3 regions of the Streptomyces sp. NPDC091416 genome follow, and region 2 is predicted to be linked to each of the others. Evidence: riboswitches for the same ligand, from Rfam matches in the RefSeq annotation. Region 2 holds a riboswitch; each other region holds the start of a gene.
The links. Region 2 has a riboswitch for cobalamin ahead of ACIQMX_RS23130 (cobalamin biosynthesis protein). Riboswitches for the same ligand answer to the same signal wherever they lie in the genome.

Region 1 (5,887 bases), on a different contig from region 2:
CGCAGGCCCTGCAGCTCACCTCGTACACCGAGGACATGCGCGCCCAGGGACTCGAACCGACGTCCCAGCTCCTGGACATCGGTTATGTGACGGCCGACGACACACTGGCCGGACTGCTCGACATCACCACGGGCGGCCGCGTACTGCGGATCGAACGGCTGCGCCTGGCGAGCGGTGAGCCGATGGCGATCGAGACCACCCACCTCTCGGCCAAACGCTTTCCCGCGCTGCGGCGTTCACTGGTCAAGTACACCTCCCTGTACACGGCCCTGGCCGAGGTGTACGACGTGCGGCTGGCGGAAGCCGAGGAGACCATCGAGACCTCCCTCGCCACCCCGCGCGAGGCCGGCCTGCTCGGCACGGACGTGGGCCTGCCGATGCTGATGCTGTCCCGGCACTCACTGGACGGACAGGGCGAGCCCGTCGAATGGGTCCGCTCGGTCTACCGGGGCGACCGCTACAAGTTCGTGGCCCGCCTGAAGCGTCCGCTGGACTGAGGACGCCGTCACTCCGGACAGCCCCCGTGGAAGTGTTCCCACGGGGGCTGTCCGCTGCCCCGCCCCGCCCCGCGGCGGCTATTGGTCTGCACCAACTCCCCGACGTATGGCGTCATTTCGACCATCTGGCATACGCCTCAGGACCGTTGCCGGACCGCAATGCGGACAGGGGGTGACGGTGGGCGGGACCCTCGCCTAGATTTCCTGCGCATTACAGGTGATCAGTGAGGGGACGGAGTCGCCGCCATGCCGGAAGAGCCCGAAGGAAAACCACCGACCGTCACACCCGTGCGGGTGGTCATCGCCCTGTGCCTCGTCGCGCCGTTCGTGGCGATGCTCTGGGTGAGTTCGTACGCCAAGGTCGACCCGACCTTCATCGGGATCCCGTTCTTCTACTGGTACCAGATGCTCTGGGTGCTGATCTCGACGGCGCTCACGATGGTCGCGTACAAGCTGTGGCAGCGTGACCAGCGCGCCCGCAAGGGAGGTGCGTCAGCATGAAGGACGGCGTGAACGGCGTCGCACTCGGCGTCTTCATCTTCTTCTTCCTGGCCGTCACGGTCATCGGCTTCATGGCCGCCCGCTGGCGCAAGGCCGAGAACGAGGCCAGCCTCGACGAATGGGGGCTGGGCGGAAGGTCGTTCGGCACCTGGGTCACCTGGTTCCTGCTCGGCGGCGACCTCTACACGGCGTACACCTTCGTCGCCGTCCCGGCGGCGATCTACGCGGCGGGCGCGGCCGGCTTCTTCGCGGTGCCCTACACCATCCTGGTGTATCCGCTGATCTTCACGTTCCTGCCGCGCCTGTGGTCGGTCTCGCACAAGCACGGCTACGTCACCACCTCGGACTTCGTCCGCGGCCGCTTCGGTTCCAAGGGGCTCTCGCTGGCGGTCGCCGTCACCGGCATCCTCGCCACGATGCCGTACATCGCTCTCCAACTCGTCGGCATCCAGGCGGTGCTGGACGTGATGGGCGTCGGTGGCGGCGAGAACACGCACTGGTTCATCAAGGACCTGCCGCTGCTGATCGCGTTCGCGGTGCTCGCCGCGTACACGTACTCCTCCGGGCTGCGCGCTCCCGCGCTGATCGCGTTCGTCAAGGACGGGCTCATCTACCTGGTCATCGCCGTGGCGATCATCTACATCCCGATCAAGCTCGGCGGCTTCGACGACATCTTCGCCAAGGCAGGCGAGGCGTTCTCCGCGAAGAACGAGGCGGCCGGGAAACCGGTGGCCGGACTCGCCCCCGGCGAGGCGGGACAGTGGGGTTACGCCACCCTGGCCCTCGGCTCGGCGCTGGCGCTCTTCATGTACCCGCACTCGATCACGGCGACGCTCTCCAGCCGCAGCCGTGACGTGATCCGCCGCAACACGACGATCCTGCCGCTGTACTCGCTGATGCTGGGCCTGCTCGCGCTGCTCGGCTTCATGGCGATCGCCGCCGGCGTCAAGGTGGACAACGGCCAGCTGGCGATCCCGCAGCTGTTCGAGAACATGTTCCCCGACTGGTTCGCGGGCGTGGCCTTCGCCGCGATCGGCATCGGCGCCCTGGTGCCGGCGGCGATCATGTCGATCGCCGCGGCGAACCTGTTCACCCGCAACATCTACAAGGACTTCCTGAAGCCGGACGCCACCCCCGCGCAGGAGACCAAGGTCTCCAAGCTGGTGTCGCTGCTGGTGAAGGTCGGCGCGCTCGCCTTCGTCCTCACCATGGACAAGACGGTCGCGATCAACTTCCAGCTGCTCGGCGGGATCTGGATCCTCCAGACGATGCCGGCCCTGGTCGGCGGACTGTTCACCCGGTGGTTCCACCGCTGGGCGCTGCTCGCGGGCTGGGCGGTCGGCATGCTGTACGGGACCCTCGCCGCGTACGGGGTCGCCAGCCCGACCCAGAAGCACTTCGGCGGGTCCTCCAAGGAGATCCCCGGCCTCGGCGAGATCGGCTACATCGGTCTGACGGCCTTCGTGCTGAACGTCGTGGTCGTCGTCGTCCTCACGTTCGTCCTGAACGCCGTGAAGGCGCCCGCCGGCATCGACGAGACCTCCCCGGGCGACTACACCGCGGACGCGGGCGACCCGGGCGTGAAGACCGAGCTGCCGCCGGCCACCGCCGGTGCTCCGGGCGGCCACTGACCGACGGCATGCGTGAGCGGGCCGCCGCACTCCTCCCCGGAGGGGCGCGGCGGCCCGTTCCCGTACCCCCGATATCCGCTTGCGGCCACGGCCCGCCCGTGCGGCAGACTGCCCCCATGGACATGACGATCCGGCCGATCGAGCCCGCCGAACACGCACTCCTCGGCGAGATCACCGCCGGGGCCTACCTCGGCGACGGCCTCCTGGACCTCGGCGCCGACGACCCGTACCTGGTCCAGCTGCGCGACGTCCCCCGCCGGGCCGCCGAGGCCGAGGTGCTGGTGGCCGCCGACGCGCGGGGCCATGTCCTGGGCGGGGTCACCTACGCCCCGCCGGGCAACCCGTGGGCCGACATCGCCGCGGCGGACGAGGCGGAATTCCGGACCCTGGCGGTCTCCCCCGAGGCCCGGGGCGCAGGAGCCGGGGAGGCGCTCGTACGGGCCTGTATCGACCGCGCACGGGGTACCGCGGGGGTCACGGGGATCGTCCTGTCGACGCAGCCGGCGATGCACGGGGCCCACCGGATCTACCAGCGCCTCGGCTTCGTCCGCACACCGGAGAGGGACTGGAGCCCCGTCGCCGGTCTGACGCTGCTGACGTTCCGTCTGGAGCTTCGCCCTGCGGCGTGAGCGCAGGCACGACACAACATGTGGGGGCTGCCGCATCCGGCAGCCCCCACATGTATGCTCGTGCTCGCTGTCGCCGCAGGGAAATCCGGTGCGAATCCGGAACTGTCCCGCAACGGTATGTTCGGTGCCTTTTGCGCACCTCCAGTCCGAGGTCCTGCCGACAGCGCATCCGGCTCGTCCGATCCGGATGCCCAGACGTCCGGGCCTCGTGGATGGGCCGGTGGACGCCGCACGGAGCGCTGCCCTGGCGCGCTCCGCCCGGCCGCCCCCCGCTCCACCGAGGCCCCGAGCCGAGCGAGGGAGAGCACCGCGTGACCATCGCGCCAGCCGGTCCGGTTTCAGCGGCCGAATCAACGGGAAGCACGAGCGACGGACCGGGAACCGCACTGCTGCGGACCCTGACCGACCTCACCGCCGACCTGCCCGACACCGACCCCGGACGCGTCGCCGCCGCAGCACTGCGCGGCCGCAACGCCCGGTCGGACGAGGCCGAGCTGCGCTCGCTGGCCACCGAGGCCGCCGCGGGCCTGATCTCCGAGGACCCCGCCTACTCCCGGCTCGCCGCCCGCCTCCTCACCCGCACCATCGCGGACGAGGCGGCCGGGCAGGGCGCGACCTCGTTCTCCGCATCGGTCGCCGTCGGTCACCGCGAGGGCCTGATCGCCGACCGCACCGCCGAGTTCGTGACCCTCCACGCCGCCGCCCTGGACGCGATCGTCGCCCAGTCGCTCGCCGACGGCGCGGACGACCGCTTCGGCTACTTCGGCCTGCGCACCCTGTACAGCCGCTACCTGCTGCGCCACCCTCTCACCCGCCAGGTCATCGAGACCCCGCAGCACTTCATGCTGCGGGTCGCCTCCGGTCTGGCCGAGGACAACTCCGCGCGCGCTCTGGACGAGGTAGCCGCGCTGTACGGGCTGATGAGCCGGCTGGACTACCTGCCCTCCTCCCCCACGCTCTTCAACTCCGGCACCCGGCACCCGCAGATGTCCTCCTGCTACCTGCTGGACTCCCCGCTGGACGAGCTGGACTCGATCTATGACCGCTACCACCAGGTGGCGCGCCTCTCTAAGCACGCGGGCGGCATCGGCCTCTCGTACTCCCGCATCCGCGCCCGCGGTTCGCTGATCCGCGGCACCAACGGGCACTCCAACGGCATCGTGCCGTTCCTGAAGACGCTCGACGCCTCGGTCGCCGCGGTGAACCAGGGCGGCCGGCGCAAGGGCGCCGCCGCCGTCTATCTGGAGACGTGGCACGCGGACATCGAGGAGTTCCTGGAGCTGCGCGACAACACGGGCGAGGACCAGCGGCGTACGCACAACCTCAACCTGGCGCACTGGATCCCCGACGAGTTCATGCGCCGGGTCGACGCGGACGGCACCTGGTCGCTGTTCTCCCCGGCCGACGTGCCCGAGCTGGTCGACCTGTGGGGCGACGCGTTCGACGCCGCCTACCGGGCGGCGGAGGCCAAGGGGCTGGCCCGCAGGACCATGCAGGCTCGTGAGCTCTACGGCCGCATGATGCGGACCCTCGCGCAGACCGGCCAGGGCTGGATGACGTTCAAGGACGCCTCCAACCGGACCGCGAACCAGACCGCCGAGCCGGGCCGGGTCGTGCACTCCTCGAACCTGTGCACCGAGATCCTTGAAGTCACCGACGACGGCGAGACGGCCGTCTGCAACCTGGGCTCGGTCAACCTCGGCGCCTTCGTCGAGGGCGGCGCGATCGACTGGGAGCGCCTCGACGCGACCGTCCGTACCGCCGTGACGTTCCTCGACCGGGTCGTGGACATCAACTTCTACCCGACCGAGCAGGCAGGCCGGTCCAACGCCCGCTGGCGGCCGGTGGGCCTGGGCGCGATGGGCCTCCAGGACGTCTTCTTCCAGTTGCGGCTGCCCTTCGACTCGCCCGAGGCCCGCGCCCTGTCGACGAAGATCTCCGAGCGCATCATGCTCGCGGCGTACGAGGCGTCCTGCGACCTCGCGGAGCGTTCGGGCCCGCTGCCGGCGTGGTCCGAGACGCGTGCCGCCCGCGGTGTGCTGCACCCGGACCACTACGACACCGAGCTGAACTGGCCGGAGCGCTGGGACGCGCTGCGGGCCCGGGTGGCGAAGACCGGGATGCGCAACTCGCTGCTGCTGGCGATCGCGCCGACGGCGACGATCGCCTCGATCGCGGGTGTGTACGAGTGCATCGAGCCGCAGGTCTCCAACCTGTTCAAGCGCGAGACGCTCAGCGGTGAGTTCCTCCAGGTCAACGCGTATCTGGTGGACGAGCTGAAGCAGCTCGGCGTGTGGGACGCGCGGACCCGCGAGGCGCTGCGCGAGGCGAGCGGCTCGGTGCAGGGCTTCGCCTGGATCCCCGAGGAGGTGCGGGCGCTGTACCGCACGGCGTGGGAGATCCCGCAGCGCGGACTGATCGACATGGCTGCGGCCCGTACGCCGTTCCTCGACCAGAGCCAGTCGCTCAACCTGTTCCTGGAGACGCCGACGATCGGCAAGCTCTCCTCGATGTACGCGTACGCCTGGAAGCAGGGGCTGAAGACGACGTACTACCTGCGCTCCCGCCCGGCGACCCGGATCGCCCGTGCGGCGTCCGCCGCCCCGATCCCCGAGCAGGCACCCGCGCC
Region 2 (11,987 bases):
CGGCGGTGGACTTGGCGGTGCCCTTCTCGCCGCGCACCAGCACCCCGCCGACGGCGGGTGAGACGGCGTTCAGCAGCAGTCCGAGCCGGAGGTCGTCCTGCCCGACGATGGCGGTGAAGGGATAAGGCGTACTCACAAGGCCTCCTTGGCAAGGGAGCGACGAAGCCCCTTCGGCGATTGAGGAGCTGGGTCCGGGGCGGAGCCCCGGTTCGGGAAGGGGCGGGCAGGGGACGGGCCCGCCACGCGTCGCCCGCTCACGCGTCGCCCTCCAGGTCGCCCTCGAGCTCCAGATACGTTGCCCGCAGCCGCTCCAGCGTCTGCGCGTCCGGCTCCGCCCACAGCCCCCGCTCCGCCGCCTCCAGCAGCCGCTCGGAAATCCCGCGCAGCGCCCAGGGGTTGGACTTCTTCATGAAGTCCCGGTTGGTCTCGTCGAACACGTACTCCGCCGACAACTTCTCGTACATCCAGTCGTCGACGACGCCCGCCGTCGCGTCGTACCCGAACAGGTAGTCCACGGTCGCCGCCATCTCGAAGGCGCCCTTGTACCCGTGCCGTCGCATCGCCGCCATCCAGCGCGGGTTCACCACCCGCGCCCGGAACACCCGGTGCGTCTCCTCGCCCAGCGTCCGCGTCCTCACCTGATCCGGCGTCGCCGAATCCCCCACGTACGCCTCGGGCGACTCCCCGGTCAGGTGCCGCACCATGGCGACCATGCCGCCGTGGTACTGGAAGTAGTCGTCCGCGTCGACCAGATCGTGCTCCCGCGTATCGACGTTCTTCGCCGCCACCGCGATCCGCCGGAACGCCGTCTCCATGTCCCCGCGCGCAGCCCGGCCCTCAAGCCCGCGCCCGTACGCGTATCCGCCCCAGACCGCGTACACCTCGGCCAGGTCCGCGTCGCTGCGCCAGTTGCGCGCGTCGATCAGCGGCAGCAGCCCCGCCCCGTACGCCCCCGGCTTCGAGCCGAAGATGCGTGCCGTGGCCCGGCGGCGGTCGCCGTGCTCCGCCGTGTCCTCGTCGGCGTGCGCCCGTACGTAGTTGGCGTCGGCCGGCTCGTCCAGCTCCGCCACCGCCCGTACCGCGTCGTCGATCAGGCCCACCACATGCGGGAACGCGTCCCGGAAGAAGCCCGAGATACGGACCGTCACATCGATGCGCGGCCGGCCCAGCTCGCCGACCGGCACGACCTCGAAGCCCGTCACCCGGCGCGAGGCGTCGTCCCACACCGGGCGGCAGCCCAGCAGCGCCAGGATCTCCGCGATGTCGTCACCCTGGGTGCGCATCGCCGAGGTGCCCCACACGGTCAGGCCGACCGACTTCGGGTAGTCGCCCGTGTCGGCGAGGTACCGGGCGATCAGCGAGTCCGCGAGCGACTGGCCGACCTCCCACGACAGCCGGGACGGGATCGCCTTCGGGTCGACGGAGTAGAAGTTGCGGCCCGTCGGCAGGACGTTCACGAGTCCGCGCGTCGGCGAACCCGAGGGGCCCGCCGGGACGAAGCCGCCGTTCAGCGCGAGCAGGATGTGGTCGATCTCGTCGGTCGTCCGGGCCAGCCGGGGCACGACCTCCTCGCAGGCGAAGCCCAGGACGGCGACGGCGTCCGGGAGCGCGAAGCCCAGTACCTCCCGTACGAGACCGGCGGCGGCGCTCACGTCCCAGCCGCGCGCCTCCATGCCCTCCGCGAGGCGGCGGCACAGCTGCTCCAGCAGATCGATCGCGTCCGCGCCGGTCCGGGCGGGGCCGTCCACCAGCGCCGTCAGCTCGGCCGGCACCTTGACCGCCGCACCCGGCTCGCCCAGCAACTCCTTCTCGCTGAGCCCGAAGTGCCCGGCGACGGCCGCCCGCAGCCCCGGCAGCGCGTTTGCCGTCCCGCCCCACACCTGCGAGGCGCGCAGCACCGCCAGGACCAGGTTGACCCGGGCCTCGTCGGCCGGACCGCCGCCCAGGATGTGCAGACCGTCGCGGATCTGGACGTCCTTGATCTCGCAGAGGTAGCCGTCGATGTGCATGACGAACGAGTCGAAGGCGTCCTCGCCCGGCTGTTCGTCGACATGCAGGTCGTGGTGCAGCTCCGCGGCCTTGACCAGCGTCCAGATCTGCGCCCGCACCGCGGGCGCCTTCGTCGGGTCCAGGTCGCTGACCAGCGCGTACTCGTCGAGCAGCTGCTCCAGCTTCGCCAGGTCGCCGTACGTGTCGGCGCGGGCCATGGGCGGGACCAGGTGGTCCACCACGGTGGCGTGGCCGCGGCGCTTGGCCTGGGTGCCCTCGCCCGGGTCGTTGACGATGAACGGGTAGATCAGCGGCAGTTCGCCGAGCACCGCGTCCGGGCCGCAGCCGGCGGACAGGCCGAGGCCCTTGCCGGGCAGCCACTCCATCGTGCCGTGCTTGCCCATGTGGACGACGGCGTCCGCGCCGAACGTGTTCTCCAGCCAGCGATAGGTGGCCAGGTAGTGGTGCGAGGGCGGCATGTCGGGATCGTGGTAGATCGCGATGGGGTTCTCGCCGAACCCGCGCGGCGGCTGGATCAGCACCACCACGTTCCCGAATTGGAGCGAGGCGAGGACGATGTCGTCGCCGTCCACGTACAGCGAGCCCGGCGGCTCGCCCCAGTGCTCCAGCATCGAGTCGCGCAGCCCCGGCTCCAGCTTCGCGAACCACTCCCGGTAGTCCGCCAGGGGCACCCGCGCGGGGGCTGCCGCGAGCTGCTCCTCGGTCAGCCACTCCACGTCGTGGCCACCGGCGTTGATGAGGCGGTGGATGAGCTCGTCGCCGTTGTCCGGGTGTTCCGCGACCCCGTACCCGGCGTCGCGCAGCGCGTCCAGGACACGGACCGCGGAGGCGGGTGTGTCCAGGCCGACCGCGTTGCCGACACGGGAGTGCTTGGTGGGGTAGGCGGTGAAGACCAGGGCGAGCTTCTTCTCGGCGTTGGTCTTGTGCTTGAGGACGGCGTGACGCACGGCGATCCCGGCGACGCGGGCCGCACGTTCGGGGTCGGCGCGGTACACCGGCACCTCGTCCGGGCCCTGCTCCTTGAAGGAGAACGGGACCGTGATCAGCCGTCCGTCGAACTCCGGGATGGCGACCTGCATCGCCGCGTCCATGGGGGACAGCGCGGCGTCCGACGCGTCCCACGCCGCCCGCGAGGACGTCAGGCACAGCCCCTGCAGCACCGGAACGTTCAGATCGGCGAGCGCGCCGATGTCCCAGGCCTCGTCGTCGCCCCCGGCGGAGGCGTCCGACGCGCGGGTGCCGCCGGCCGCGAGGACCGTGGCGACCAGGGCGTCGGCCCGGCCGAGGAGCTCGTACAGACCGGCGTCGGCGCCGCGCAGCGAACCGCAGTACACGGGCAGGGCGTTGGCGCCGCGCGCCTCGACGGCGTCGCACAGCACGTCGACGAACGAGGTGTTGCCGGAGAGTTGGTGCGCCCGGTAGAAGAGCACGCCGACGGTCGGGCGGCCTTCGGTGAACGTACGGCTGCCGTGCAGCCCCCACTCGGGCATCTTCTGAGGTCCGGCGAAGCCGTGCCCGGTCAGCAGGACGGTGTCGGAGAGGAAACGGGCCAGTTCGACGAGGTTCCCCGGGCCGCCCTCCACCAGGTAGCGCAGCGCCTCGGCGACGACGCCCGCCGGTACGGACGACTCGGCCATCAGCTCCGCGTCCGGCACGGTCTCACCGCCGAGCAGCACGGTCGGGATGCCCGACGCCCTGAGCGCGGCGAGGCCGTCCTCCCAGGCGCGCCTGCCGCCCAGCAGGCGGACCACGGCGACGGAGGAGCCCTCGATCAGTGCGGGCAGCTCCTCCCGGACGTCGATCCGGGTCGGGTTGCCGATCCGGTAGGGCGCGCCCGACGCGCGGGCGGCGAGGAGGTCCGTGTCGGCGGTCGACAGCAGCAGCACGGTGCTCAGCGGGGCGTTGAGTGGGGCGTTCATGCGCGTGCTCCAGGGGCTCCGGGGGCGATGAAGGGAAGTCCTGCCGGTGCGCCCGACTCGATGAGTCGCCACAGCGCATCGGTGTCCGCGTGTTCTTCGATCAGGTCGCCGAGGCGGTCGAGCTGTTCCTCCCGCAGCGCGGCGAAGCAGGTGTCGGGGGCGGGCACGAAACGGCGGCCGGCGGCCTGCGCGATCTCGGTCAGGAAGCGGCGGCGGAAGGTGTCGCTCTCCAGCGAGCCGTGCCAGTGGGTGCCCCACACGGCGCCGGACCGGCAGCCGTCCAGGCGCTGTCCCCGGCCGTCGGTGAGGAAGGGTTCGCCGCCGCGCACGTCCGCGACGCCGTGGTGGATCTCGTACCCCTCGACCGGGGCGCCGAGGGCCTCCCCGGCCGGGCGGGCGAGGGTCTTCTCACGGTCGAACCGGATGCGTACGGGCAGCAGGCCGAGCCCGTCGACCTGCCCGGCGCGCGACTCGACGTCGTCCTCGATGTGCTCGCCGAGCATCTGGTAGCCGCCGCAGATGCCGAGGACCGGGCGGCCTTCGGCGGCGCGCCGCAGCAGTGCGTCGGCGAGCCCGCGCTCGCGCAGCCAGCCGAGCGCCTTCACGGTGCCGCGGGTGCCGGGCACGATGACGAGGTCGGCGTCGTGGAGTTCCTCGGCGCGGTCCACGAACCGTACGACGACGCCCGGTTCGGCGGCGAGCGCGTCCACGTCCGTGAAGTTCGACATCAGCGGCACGGCGCACACGGCGATGCGCAGGATGTCCTCGCCGTGCGGCGGCGCGACGGCCGACTCGCGTACGGCGCCGCGCAGCGAGACCCGCAGGCCGTCCTCCTCGTCGATGCCGAGGCCGTGGGCGAAGGGCAGCACCCCGTACGTCGGACGTCCCGTCAGATCGCTCAGCATGTCCAGGCCGGGCTCCAGCAGCGAGACGTCGCCGCGGAACTTGTTGACCAGGTAGCCGGCGATCAGCGCCTGGTCCTCGGCCGAGAGCAGCGCCGTCGTACCGAAGAACGAGGCGAAGACGCCGCCGCGGTCGATGTCGCCGACGACCACCACCGGGAACCGTGCCGCCCGTGCGATGCCCATGTTCACGATGTCCGTGCGCCGCAGGTTGATCTCGGCCGGACTGCCCGCCCCTTCGCAGATCACCGCGTCATACGTGCCCCGAAGCTGCTCCAGGCAGTCCACGACGGTGGACAGCAGCGATTCCTGCCGGCCGCCGTGGTAGCCGCGGGCGCTCATCTCGCCGACCGGACGGCCCATCAGGACGACCTGGCTGGAGCGGTCGCTGCCGGGCTTGAGCAGCACCGGGTTCATCAGCGCGGTCGGCTCCACCCGGGCGGCCTGCGCCTGCATGGCCTGGGCGCGGCCGATCTCGGCGCCCTCGCGGGTGACGAAGGAGTTGAGCGACATGTTCTGCGCCTTGAACGGAGCCACCTTCACGCCCCGGCGCACCAGCCAGCGGCAGATGCCCGCCGTGACGACGCTCTTGCCCGCGTCCGATGTGGTGCCGGCGACCAGCAGTCCGCCGCTCATGTCGGTCTCCGTCCTGAGATTAGGGATCCTGCGAGTCGGGATCCCGGGAGCTGATTTCCCGCGATTCGAGATCCTGGGAGTCCGGATCCGTGGGTGCGGGCGCCGGTGGTGCGGGCCTCCGCGATCCTGCGTGCCGCGAGCCCCGCGCCGAGCCGGGCCGCCACGCTCACGCCGAGGGCCAGCGCGCTCACCCGGCGCGACAGCCGTACGGCCCGCTCGATGTCGGCGGGTTCCACCGCGCGGCCCGCCTCCCCGTTGAGGACGGGGCGGTGCTCGACCCGGCCGCCGTAGGCGAGGGTCCCGCCGAGCCGCACGCCGAGCGCGCCGGCGAACGAGGCTTCCACCGGGCCCGCGTTGGGGCTCGGGTGCTTGGCCGCGTCCGCCCGCCACGCGCGGACGGCTCCCCGAGGACGCCCCCCGGCGGCCACGGCGAGCAGGGCCGTCAGCCGGGCGCCCGGCCAGCCCGCGAGATCGTCGAGGCGGGCCGAGGCCCAGCCGTAACGCAGGTAGCGGGGCGACTTGTGACCGACCATCGCGTCGAGCGTGTTGGCGGCCCGGAACCCGACGAGACCGGGGACCCCGCCCAGAGCGCCCCACACCAGGGCGCCGACCACGGCGTCCGAGGTGTTCTCGGCGACGGATTCCACGACGGCGCGGGCGATCTGCGGACCGTCCAGGGACTGCGGGTCGCGGCCGCACAGATGCGGCAGCCGCTCCCGGGCCAGGCCGAGGTCCCCGGCGGCGAGCGCGCCGCCGATGGAGCGGGCCTCGCGGCCCAGGGACGTACCGCCGACGACGGACCAGGTGGCGGCGGCGGTCAGGGCGACGGACGCGACGGGGTGGCGGCGCAGGGCGCGGGAGGCCAGCGCGGCACCCCCGGCAGCGCCTCCGGCGCAGACCAGGGTGTGCAGGGCGCCCCACCCGCGGTGGTCGCGCCACAGACGGCGTTCGACGCCTGCCGCGGCCCGCCCGAAGGCGGCGACCGGGTGCCCCCTGCGGGGGTCACCGAGCAGCAGATCGCCGATCAGACCGGCCGTGGCGCCGTACGCGAAGATGCGATCGGCACGCACGGTTCAGCCGGCCGTTGCGCCTCGAAGGACCTCAGGACCTGTTCTGCGTTGCACAGGAAGGGACGCACGGCAGCCGGGCATGGCGATATGTCCTCACTCAGGGTCCGCGCCCTGGTTCGACGTGACGGCGACGAGAGTCTCCTGGCTTCCGGATCCGCAGTTACCCCGGCCTTCCAGTCCGCTTGCGTGGACCGTGACTTCCGTGGTGGGGACTGCTCCCCGGTGACAGTGGCGGGACCGCGCCGGATTCGCACCGGCTTCCTCTGCTGTCGCCGTAATGGCTCCGGCAGTCCACCACGCTCCGCGAACGCCCGTCAACTTGCCGTTGACCTGCGACGGCGCAGTGTGCGCAGACGCACATCGGGCCGGACACACCAGAGGTGCGTCCGGCCCGATACGGGTGGGAGTGGTGGGGCTCAGGCGGTGATCAGGCGACGATCAGGTAGATGCCGTAGGCCACGGCCGCGGCACACAGTCCGAAGCAGACGTACGCGCCGACGCGGGCCGGCACGACCGAACCGCCCGCCGCCGGACCGTCCGCCGAGCCGCCCTGTGCGGCCGGTCCGGGCTGCTTGGAGAGTCCGACGATGCCGAGGGTGAAGAGGCCCACCAGTGCGACGGTGGCGACGAGGGAGACGCCGAAGACGGTGCCGAGGGCTGCCCAGTCGATGTTCATGGGGATCTGTCCTTAACCGAGGCTCTTAGACCGTGGCGGGTCGGGCCGGGTCGGCGACCGGCCCGGCGGGGGCCGGGATGGTGGCCGTGAGGTCGTGGGGCTGAGCGGCCGCCGCGGTGGGCGGCGGGCTGACGGCCGCGATGGCCTGGGTGACGACGCCCGCGGGCTCGGCGTCCTCGCCGGCCGGGGCGACGTCGTCATGGCCGACGGGCTTGCGCCGCGACAGCATCCAGATCGCACCGGAGCCCGCGACCAGCAGCGCCGCGACGACCACGACACCCCAGGTGCCCTGCTTGGTGAGGAGCTCCGCGCCCGCGCCGACCAGACCGGCGGCCGGCAGGGTCAGGCCCCAGGCGACGAACATCCGCGTGGCGGTGGACCAGCGGACCACACCGCCCTTGCGGCCGAGGCCCGCGCCCATGACCGCGCCGGAGCACGACTGGGTCGTGGAGAGCGAGAAACCGAGGTGCGAGGAGGCCAGGATGACGGTGGCCGCGCTGGTCTGGGCGGCGAATCCCTGCGGCGGCCTCAGCTCGGTCAGGCCGCTGCCCATGGTGCGGATGATGCGCCAGCCGCCCAGGTAGGTGCCGAGCGCGATGGCGAGGCCGGCGGCGACGATGACCCAGACCGGCGGGTTGGCGCCGGGGGAGAGGACGCCGCCGGTGACCAGGGCGAGCGTGATGATGCCCATGGTCTTCTGCGCGTCGTTGGTGCCGTGCGCGAGCGACACGAGCCCGGCCGAGGCGATCTGGCCGGCGCGGTACCCCTTCGCGGTGGCCTTCTCCTGGGCGCCGCCCGTGACCTTCCCGCCGATGCGGTACGTCAGCTTGGTGGCCAGCAGCGCGGCCAGACCGGCGACGACCGGCGCGGCGACCGCGGGGAGCAGCACCTTGGTGACGACGGTGCCGCCGTCGACCGACGACCAGCCCGCGGACATCACCGCGGCGCCGATCAGGCCGCCGAACAGTGCGTGCGAGGAGCTGGACGGGAGGCCGACCAGCCAGGTCAGGAGATTCCACAGGATGGCGCCGACGAGCGCCGCGAAGATGACCTCGGTTCTGAGCCCGTCTTCGTTGATGATCCCGCCGGAGATCGTCTTGGCGACCTCCACCGACAGGAACGCGCCTACGAGGTTGAGAACGGCGGACATGGCCACCGCTGTCTTGGGTTTGAGTGCGCCGGTCGAGATGGTGGTGGCCATCGCGTTGGCGGTGTCGTGGAAACCGTTCGTGAAATCGAACACTAGAGCTGTCACGATCACAATCGCGAGCAGCAGCGTGATGTGTTCCATTTACCCAGGCAATCGTTCGACGTCAGTGGCACGTGGACCGTAGGCAATCTGGGTGAACGGAAGATGAACTGGGCAGGGCGTTGTGGTGACCCCAACCGGAGTGCCGCCGCCCTTTTCGTCCGTCGGCTGACGGCGGGATTCCGGTACGGGCCGGTGTGGGCCCGGAATCCGGCGTCCGGGATGGTCGTTGGGGGAGGGGTGGCAGAGTGCCGCTCATCCGTTGAAAGGATCTTCGTATGAGCGACGAGTGGCGGGATTCGATCGAACAGGCCTGGGGTGCGGTCGTCGCCACCGCCCGCCGGACGGCCTCCGAGGGACTCGTCGTCGGCACCTCGGGCAACGTCTCGGCGCGGGTCGGCGGGACCGTTCTGGTCACCCCCAGCGGAGTGCCGTACGACCGGCTCCGTCCCGAGGACCTGACCGGCGTCGATCTGGGGGGCAAGCAGATCCTCGGCACCCTGGCTCCCACCAGCGAACTTCCGCTCCATCTCGCGGTGTACCGGAACACCGAGGCCGCTGCCGTGGTGCACACCCACGCGGTGCACGCCACGGCCGTCTCCACGCTGGTCGCCGAGGTGCCGTCGGTGCACTACGCCGCAGCGATGCTGGGCGGTCCCGTCCGGGTCGCCGCCTACGCCCGCTACGGCACGGACGAACTGGCCGAGAACATGCTCACGGCCCTGCGCGGCCGCACCGGCTGCCTGCTGGGCAACCACGGCACGGTCACCTATGGCGCCTCCCTCGACGAGGCGTACGACCGCACGGCCCAGCTCGAATGGCTGTGCCGCCTCTGGCTCACCGCGAGCTCGCTGCCCGGCCGGACCCCGGCCCTGCTCACGCCGGAGCAGCTGAGCGACGTCGGCGAGGCGCTGAAGGGCTACGGCCAGCCGCGCGGAGACCGGTAGGGGACCCGGTCGGCGTGGAGACACGGGTAAGGAACCCGGCCCCCGCGGAGACCGGTAGGGGGCCCGGCCGGCGCACCGGACGGCCCCCGCCCACTGGCAGCGTGCGGCGACGCCCCGGAGACTGAAGCCGTGCGCCCCGCTACAGCAACGGCAGCAGCCGTCACCACGATCCTCGGCGTCGGCGCGGCCGCGGTCGCCGCCGGCCGGTACGCCGGCGACGTCGCCCTCAAGGCACCGTCCGGACGCCCCCTCCCCGCCGACCGCCGGCTGACCGTCCACGCGACGGCGGCCGGGCAGGTCACCCTCACCCGGTCCTTCACCTCGCTCCGGCCGGGCACCTACGGGCTGGTGGGCGACGACGTCCACGCCGTCGTGGGCCCGGTGATCGACCAGGCCCACGAGGCGGCCGACACCGTCGTGCGCCGGCTGGAGCGCGTGAACCACGGCATCCTGCGCCCCGGCGCCAAGGTCCGCATCACGCCGGAGCTCCACAGCGGCGACCCCGCCACCTCCCTCGGCCTCGCCTTCCGCGAGGTCGAGATCCCCGGGGAACTCGGCGGTCTGCCCGCCTGGTTCGTACCGGGCCCCCGCGACACCTGGGTCATCACCGTGCACGGCCTCGGCACCACCCGGGAACACCCGCTGAACCTGACGGCCTTCCTGCACGGACAGCAGCTCCCCGTGCTCGGCCTCGCCTACCGCGGCGACCCCGGGGCGCCCCGCTCCCCGGACGGGCTCTCCCACCTCGGCGAGTCCGAGTGGCGGGACCTGGACGCGGCCATCCGCTTCGCCGTGCGCTACGGCGCGGAGAAGGTCGTCCTGCACGGCTGGTCCACCGGCGCCTCGATGGCCCTGCACGCCTGCGTGAACTCCGCGCTGCGGGACCGGATCTGCGGCCTCGTCCTCGATTCGCCGGTGCTGGACTGGCAGGCCACGCTGCGCGCCCTGGCCGCCGCCCACGGCGTCCCCTCCGCCCTGCTGCCCCTCGCCGTCCGCGCCGCCCAGGGGAAGACCGGACTGCGCGGAGCCCGGCTGCTCGACACGTCGCTGCCCGCGACCCTGCACGCGCCGACGCTGATCTTCCACGGACCCGACGACACCCTGGCCCCGTGGCAGCCGTCCCGGGAACTCGCTGCCCGCCGCCCCGACCTGATCGCTCTGCACGCAGTTCCCCAGGCTCCGCATGCGGCGATGTGGAACGCCGGCCCGGCTCGCTACGAAGAGACGCTGCGGCGCTTCCTCACGCCCCTGATGTGAGCTGATGTGCTGCTTCGGCCGATTGGTCCCGGCCGGTGCGGCACCGTCCCGACACCGGTGATCCGGGTTCCGTTTGGGCTTTCGGGCCGTCAGAGGCAAGACTGCTCCCCGTGACGTCCCGTACCCCGCGCGACTCCAGGCTGCGACTTGTCCGCCCGCGACCCCTCGCCACCGCTCGCAAGGCCGTGACCACCCGGCGCGCCAGGCCGGCGCCCCGCCCGCCCGAGGGCACTCCGCCCCGGGCGGAACTGGCCCGTCAGGCCAGGACCGCTCTCGATGACGCCGTACGGATCGCCCGCTGGGCGGCCGGCGGCGCGAGCCCCGGCACGCCGCCCCTGGCCGCCCAGGCCCTGGAACGGGCCGCGGCCGCGCTGGCGCTGTCCCCGGCCCAGGTGCGCTCGGGCTGGGACCGGGCCCGGCTCGCCGGCCTCGTGGAACTGCACGGCGAGACCGCCCGGCCCGGCTGGCGCCTGCGTGCCTGGGACCGCGACGACTCCGCCGTGCTCCGTGGCTGGGTGGCGCTCTTCGACGCCTGGTCGCTCGTCCACCCCGCGCCCCAGGACATCGAGTCCACCGCGGTCGCCGAGGCCGTCGAGGCCGTGCCCCAGGTGCTCTCGCTCCTTCAGCTCTCGGCCGGCCCGGTCACGGTGCCCGCCCTCCTGGACCTGCTCGGCCAGCGCGTGGCGGAACTGCACGAGGAGCGCTGCGAGGTGCCGTACGGGCCGCAGCCGCTGCCCGCCCCCGCCGAACCGGCACCCGCCGCCCACCCCGCCGCACTGGTCGCCCTCCTGCTGGACTGGGCCCTCGACGGGCTGGCCGCGGTCGGTGCGCTCACCCTCGGCGCCGGGACCGCCACCCTGACCCCGCTCGGCAACTGGGCGGTCTGGGTCAAGCTGGAACAGATCTGCGTCGCCGCCCAGAGCCCGGCCGGGAACATCGAACAGTCCGCCGCCGACATGCTGCTCGGCTGTGCCCGTCTCACGCCCGGCCCGGCCCGCGCCGAATACCGGGCCTGGCTGGCCGCCCGCCCCGTCGGCAGCGCCGTCGCCGAACTGCTCGGCGTGGCCCGGGGCGAGGACGCGCTGCTGCGCGGGCTCGCCTTCGAGGCCCTCCGGGTCGTCGGCGCACCGGCCGAGCCCGAGGTGCGCTCCGTCGTCGCCGACCCGTCACTGCGCCCGTACGCGCTGCTCTGGCTCGCGGAGTACGACGGAACCGACCCCGAGGACGCCCAGGAGGTCCTCAGCCGTGAGGAGGCCACCTGGCTCTGGGTCGACACCGCGGCGGCCGTCGCCGACCACGGAGAGACGGGACTGCTGGTCCG
Region 3 (5,887 bases), on a different contig from region 2:
AGCCGTTCGGGCCGATCAGCCCGATGGTGGCGCCGGGCGGCGGAGCGAGCGAGACACCGTCCAGGATGAGGCGGCCGCCCGCCTCCCGGCTGACCCGGTCGGCCCGCAGGCCGCCGGGGACGGCCGGCCTCACGGGGTCCGCCGGGTGCGGTGCAGGACGAGCACGAAGGCGGGGACCCCGATGAGTGCGGTGACCACGCCCACCGGTACCTCCTGCGGATCGAGTACGGTCCGGGCGAGGGTGTCGACCCAGACCAGGAACACGGCCCCGGCGAGCGCGGTGACGGGCAGCAGCCTGCGGTGGCCGGAGCCGGTGAGTGCCCGGGCCGCGTGCGGCAGCACCAGCCCGACGAACCCGATGGCACCGGCCGAGCTCACGAGAGCGGCGGTCAGCAGCGCGGTCGTGCACAGCAGGACGATCCGGGTACGGCCGACGTGGACGCCGAGGGCGGCAGCCGCGTCCTGGCCGAAGGCGAAGGCGTCGAGCGTGCGGGCGTGGCCGAGGCAGATCAGCAGCGTCACGCCGAGCACGGACGAGCAGATCCACACATCGCTCCAGCCGACGCCGCCGAGCGAGCCCAGCAGCCAGAACAGCACGCCGCGGGTCTGCTCGGCGTCGGCGGCGGTCATCACGACGAAGGAGGTGAGCGCGGAGAAGAGCTGCATGGCCGCGACCCCGGACAGGACGACCCGGTCGGTGCTGCCGCCGAGGGTGTGGCTGAGCAGCATGACCAGGGCGAAGGAGCACAGGGCCCCGATGAACGCCCCGGCCGACAGGGAGACCGCTCCCCCGCCGACCCCGAGGACCACCACGACGACGGCACCGGTCGAGGCTCCGGAGGAGACCCCGAGGACGAACGGATCGGCGAGCGGATTGCGCAGCAGCGACTGCATGACGGTGCCGCAGACCGCGAGCCCCGCACCGCAGACGGCGGCGAGCAGCGTGCGCGGCATACGCAGGTTCCAGATGATGCCGTCGCGGATCGGACTGAGCCGCGACTCGCCCGCGCCGAGGTGGGAGGCGACCGCGGACCAGACGTCGGCGACGGAGATCCGGGCCGGGCCGATGGTGACGGCGACGGCGACGGACAGGGCGAGCAGCAGAAGGCCGGCGGCCCACAGGAACCCTTCCCGGAAGCCCCGGACGCCCCGGAAGTCCCGGCGACCGGGCCGGGCGACGTCCGCAGCACTGTCCTCGCGCGCCGCCGCGGCCCGTTCGGTGTCCGTCACCCCGCGAGCCCGAAGGTCCGCAGGCCGGCGGCCACGCGCTCCACGCCCTCGACGGTCCGGATGGTCGGGTTCATCGCCTGACCGCTGAGCAGCACATAGCGCTTGTGCCGGACGGCGTCCATGTTCTTCGTGACGGGGTCCGACTCCAGGAAGGCGATCTTCTTCGCGGCGCTCTCGGCGGTCTGCGACTTGCGGGTCAGATCGCCGATCACCAGCACGTCCGGGTTGCGGTCGGCGACCGTCTCCCAGCTGATCTGCGGCCATTCCTCATGGGTGTCGTCGAAGGCGTTCTTCGCGCCGAGTTCCCGGGTGATGATGCCGGGCGCACCGCAGCAGCCTGCCAGGTACGGGGCCTCGGAGTTGGCGAACCAGTACAGCAGCGAGGCCCCGGAGGCGTCGATGCCGCTCGTCGCCTTCCGTACCCGGGCGCGCAGTCGGGCGACGAGTGCCTCACCCCGTTCCGGAACGCCGAACACCTGGGCGAGATCACGCACTTCGGCGTAGACCCTGTCCATGGTCAGGGCGCCGGTGCGGACTCCGTCGCCGTCCTTGCTGTTGTCCTTGGCGGTGCAGTCGGCGGGCGAGACGTAGGTGGGGACGCCGAGTTCCTCGAACTGCTCGCGGGGGGCGACACCGCCCTTGGCGAGCGTCGACTCGAACGAGGCGCTGACGAAGTCGGGCTCCTGGTCCAGGACCTTCTCCGACGAGGGGCGGTTGTCGGAGATCCGCGGGACGCCCTCGTTGGCCTTCTCCAGGCCCTTCAGGACCGGATCGGTCCAGGTGGCCGTGGCGGCGAGCCGGTCGGCGAGACCGAGCGAGAGCAGGATCTCGGCCGATCCCTGGTCGACCGGCACGGCGCGCTCCGGTGCCGCTTCCACGGTGACGGTCCGTCCGCAGTTCTTCAGCGTGACCGGATAGCCGTCGGCGTCGGCGGACTCGGCGGTGGCGGTTTCCTTTCCGCCGCCGCAGGCCGTCAGCAGGATCAGGGCGGCGGTGAGCAGGGCGGCGGAGCGGGCGGGGCCGGCTATGGGCGGCACGGGACACCTCGGCGTCTCTGGGCCCATGCGCGGGGCCCGTACGGAGTTCCGCGGCCCGGAACCGGACCGCGGGTGCCAGCAGGTCTTCGGACTCGGGTTCATGCGGACGGGACGCCTTCCCGGGAAACCGTGGTCTCCCAGTGGCCGTGGCCCCGCCCGTCCCCCTCACCGCTGCGCGTCAGTTCCGGATTCGCACCGGATTCCCTGACCCCTATGTGGAGTTCGACTGGCTCCGGCACGCTACCACGAGCCTCTGCCCAGCTCAGCGGCGGTGCGGAGGGTGCGGCGGGCGGGGGGGGGGGGCCCCCCCCCCCCCCCCCCCCCGCCCCCGCGCGGCGGCCCCCCCCCCGCCCCCCCCCCGCCCCCCCGCCCCCCCCCGCCAATAGCCCCCGCGCCCCCGCGGCGGCGGCGCGCCCCCCCCCCCCCCCCGCCCCGCGCGGGGGGGGGGCGGGCGCGGGGGGGGGGGGGGGGGGGCCCCCCCCCGGGGGGGGGGGGGGGGGGGGGGGGGGGGGGGGGCCCCCCCCCCCCCCCCCGGCCCGCCGGACCGTCCGGGGCGGCCCCGCCGCGGCCCCTTCCCGGTCACGCGTTGTGGTGAACCGATTCGCCTCCAGGGGTGCGCGGGGAGGCCGCTTCCGGGGCCGCGGTGGGGTGCCAGGAGGCGCCGGGGTCGTCGTACGCGTCGGTGTAGCGGGCACTCGCGATGGGCCAGTCGGCCAGCAGTTCACCGGGCAGGGCGAAGGACGCGGCCAGTTCCGGCAGGTGGCCGCTCACGGTGGAGACGAGCTGTTCGGTGGCCTCGCTCAGTCCGTCGACCTGAGCGGGGGTCAGGTGGCCGGCCGCGAGCAGGTCCCCGCTGTTGCGTGCGACCCAGCGCAGCGCGAACAGCCGGGCCAGTTCGTCCAGCCGCGCGCGGGCCTCGCCGCCGGGCAGCGCCGCGAGCGCGTTCTCGTAGGCGTGGGCCGCCTGCCGGTACGCATGGGCCTCGACCCCCCGCAGCGCCGGCCCGGATGCCGCGTTCCAGCGCTCCAGCGGGTCGCCTTCCGCCGCCCCCGCCATCCCTGCGGCCGCCCGGGCGAACCAGATGTGCTCCACCTCGTCCAGGAGCCGGCCGAGGAATCGGAGGTCGGCGAGGTCGCCGCCGGCGGGAGCGGCGGCCGGTTCCTCCCGCGGGCGCCGTGACGCGTCGGCGAGCAGCCCGGCCGCCGCCCGGGCGTGAAGGGCCAGGTTGTCGCCCTCGGCGGTGATGGCGCCCTCGATCCCGGTGACGAGTTCGGTCATCCCGTTGTTCTCCAGGAGGCCCTGGGCTCCGCACCGCTCCCGGCATTCGACGATCACGGACCGGGCCTGCCAGGTGATCCACGCCTTGGCGATGTCCACAAGGCGCTCGTCCGTCTCCCGCTCCGCGGGCGGCCGGGCCGCCGCCTTCTCCCACCGGTCGAGCACGCGCCGGTGCAGCAGGCTCATCGCGAAGACGGTGGCCATGGCCTCGGCGAGCGGGCCGTGGTGGCTGCGGTGCGCCATCACCGGGACCGGCGGTGCCGAGCGGCCGCCCGAGACGAAGCGGTGGCCCCCGTAGCGGACGGCGACGGCCAGCGTGGTGCGGGCCGAGCCCACCGCGCTGGCGCTCATGCAGATCCGGCCGGTGGTGACCCGTCCGATCGAGGCGAGGAAGCGGCGCGTGCGTCCGTCGGTGCCGCTGCGGAACACCCCGTCCTCGCCGACCCGCCCCTGCGCACCGCCCAGCAGCGCCCCGCGGTCCACGAAGACCTGGTCGAACGAGGTCAGGCAGTGGTCGACCGGACTGCCCATCCGGGCGGGAAGCCGGCGCACCCGGATCCCGGGAAGCGCCCGGGACGCGTCCGTGAGCGGAGCCAGCAGCAGGAAGACTCCCCGGTCGCGGCCGTCGACGATCAGCCGGGCGGCGACCAGTCCCGACTTGGGGCCGCCGGCCGGACTGGTGTTGGGCATGAACTTCTGCGCGCCGGCGTGCGGGGTGTGCAGCACGAACCCGTCCCGTTCGGGGTCGTAGGTGGCGGTCGTCTCGATGGCGGTGGCGTCGTTGCCGTGCGCCACCTCCGTACAGAGGAAGGTGCCGACGCGCCGCAGCCCGAGGAAGTCCGACAGATCGCGGGGGCTGTCGGCGTCGTGGTCCAGGAGGCTGCCGAGGAAGAGGTTGTAGTGGATGCCCGCGACCGTGGCGAACGCCGGGTCCACCGGAGCGAGCCACTCGTGCAGTGCGGCCAGGGCGCGGGGGTCCGCGGCGGGGCGGGCGGCGCTGTCCAGTGCGTTGTTGAGCGTGCGCAGCCGTGCGTGGGCCAGGGCGAGGCGCTCGTCGGGCGTGGGGCCGGGAGGCGGCCAGAGCGGTCGCCGGAACGGCTCGGTGGCCACGAGCCTGCGCCAGAATCCGTGCTCGCTGCGGGCGTCCGGACCGAGGAGCACGGTGCTGAGCGGGCCGGCGACGAGACCGGTTCCGGCCTCCGAAGGTGGGGTGCTGTCGAAAATAGTGTTCATAAAACCGGGAACGATCAGGAAACGTTCAGGACACTCCACACGCCGGTGTGCGGGCCGTGCCCGGCCGGGCGGCGAGACCCGGTACGGCAGCGGCCGGGCGGCCGTCCGTCACCTGTATGCAGCAATCCGCCGCGCTGTACGGGCGCACAGGACATCCCCTTGGTTCATGGAACGGCACCCCGATCAGCCCGCGGCACAGGACGAACACGCCGAACTGGAAGCCCTGCGGGCCCGGGTGGCACAGCTGGAGGAAGCCCGCGCACCGGCCCGCTCACGGCTGCGTCCGCGTTCGTTCTTCGCGGTCCTGCTGATCCTGGTCGCGGCCGTGCTCACCCCGCTGAGCGTCCTGTCGAGCTGGGCGAGCGACGTCGCCGGCGACACGGACCGCTATGTGGACATGATGGAGCCGCTGGCCTCCGACCCCGATGTACAGGCGGCGGTGACCGCACGTGTCACCGACGCCGTGATGACCCATCTGGACATCGACGCGCTGCTGGCGGACGTCGCGCCCGCCGACCGGCCCGTGGTGGACAAGGCCCTCCGGAAGCTCGGTGACCCGCTCACCGCGGGCGTCACGAACTTCGTGCACGGCACCGTGGAGCGCTTCGTCACCAGTGACGCCTTCGCGCGGGTGTGGAGCGAACTCAACCGGCGCGCCCACGCCTCCGTCGTGAAGGCCCTGACCGGCGAGGGCGGTGGCGCGGTCGAGCTCACCGGGGACACCGTGACCCTGGACCTCGCCCCGGTCATCGACCGGGTGAAACAGCGCCTCGTGGACCGCGGTCTGACGGTCGCCGAGCGGATTCCCGAGATCCACACCGACTACACCCTGCTGACCTCGGAATCGGTCGGCAAGGCCAAGAAGGGCTTCCGGGCCCTCGAACTCCTCGGTTTCTGGCTTCCCGTGTTCACGCTGGTGGTGGCGGCGGGCGGGGTCCTGCTGGCGGTACGCCGCCGGCGGGCGCTGGTCACCGCGGCGCTGGCCATGGCGGTGGGTGCCGCACTGCTCTGGCTCGGGTTGTGGGCCGGGCGCGCGTTCTATCTCGACAGCCTGCCCCCGCATGTCTCCCAGCCTGCGGCGGGGGCGGTGTTCGACACGCTGGTCGGCT

Region 1: another riboswitch for cobalamin. It lies ahead of ACIQMX_RS01180 (ribonucleoside-diphosphate reductase subunit alpha); the one in region 2 lies ahead of ACIQMX_RS23130 (cobalamin biosynthesis protein).
Region 3: another riboswitch for cobalamin. It lies ahead of ACIQMX_RS11820 (ABC transporter substrate-binding protein); the one in region 2 lies ahead of ACIQMX_RS23130 (cobalamin biosynthesis protein).

What each region holds. Positions count from the first base shown of each region.
Region 1 is NZ_JBIVTU010000001.1:313,749-319,635, forward strand. It holds gene ACIQMX_RS01160 (GntR family transcriptional regulator) at 1-497, shown strand, start outside; gene ACIQMX_RS01165 (DUF3311 domain-containing protein) at 744-998, shown strand; gene mctP (monocarboxylate uptake permease MctP) at 995-2,629, shown strand; gene ACIQMX_RS01175 (GNAT family N-acetyltransferase) at 2,746-3,258, shown strand; cobalamin riboswitch at 3,300-3,435, shown strand; gene ACIQMX_RS01180 (ribonucleoside-diphosphate reductase subunit alpha) at 3,570-5,887, shown strand, end outside.
Region 2 is NZ_JBIVTU010000007.1:440,661-452,647, forward strand. It holds gene ACIQMX_RS23115 (putative cobaltochelatase) at 1-136, opposite strand, end outside; gene cobN (cobaltochelatase subunit CobN) at 255-3,905, opposite strand; gene ACIQMX_RS23125 (cobyric acid synthase) at 3,926-5,467, opposite strand; gene ACIQMX_RS23130 (cobalamin biosynthesis protein) at 5,464-6,537, opposite strand; cobalamin riboswitch at 6,672-6,802, opposite strand; gene ACIQMX_RS23135 (hypothetical protein) at 6,965-7,213, opposite strand; gene ACIQMX_RS23140 (inorganic phosphate transporter) at 7,239-8,504, opposite strand; gene ACIQMX_RS23145 (class II aldolase/adducin family protein) at 8,741-9,409, shown strand; gene ACIQMX_RS23150 (hypothetical protein) at 9,539-10,666, shown strand; gene ACIQMX_RS23155 (hypothetical protein) at 10,852-11,987, shown strand, end outside.
Region 3 is NZ_JBIVTU010000003.1:258,669-264,555, reverse strand. It holds gene ACIQMX_RS11830 (ABC transporter ATP-binding protein) at 1-133, opposite strand, end outside; gene ACIQMX_RS11825 (FecCD family ABC transporter permease) at 130-1,230, opposite strand; gene ACIQMX_RS11820 (ABC transporter substrate-binding protein) at 1,227-2,267, opposite strand; cobalamin riboswitch at 2,327-2,513, opposite strand; gene ACIQMX_RS11815 (acyl-CoA dehydrogenase) at 2,847-4,778, opposite strand; gene ACIQMX_RS11810 (hypothetical protein) at 4,945-5,887, shown strand, end outside.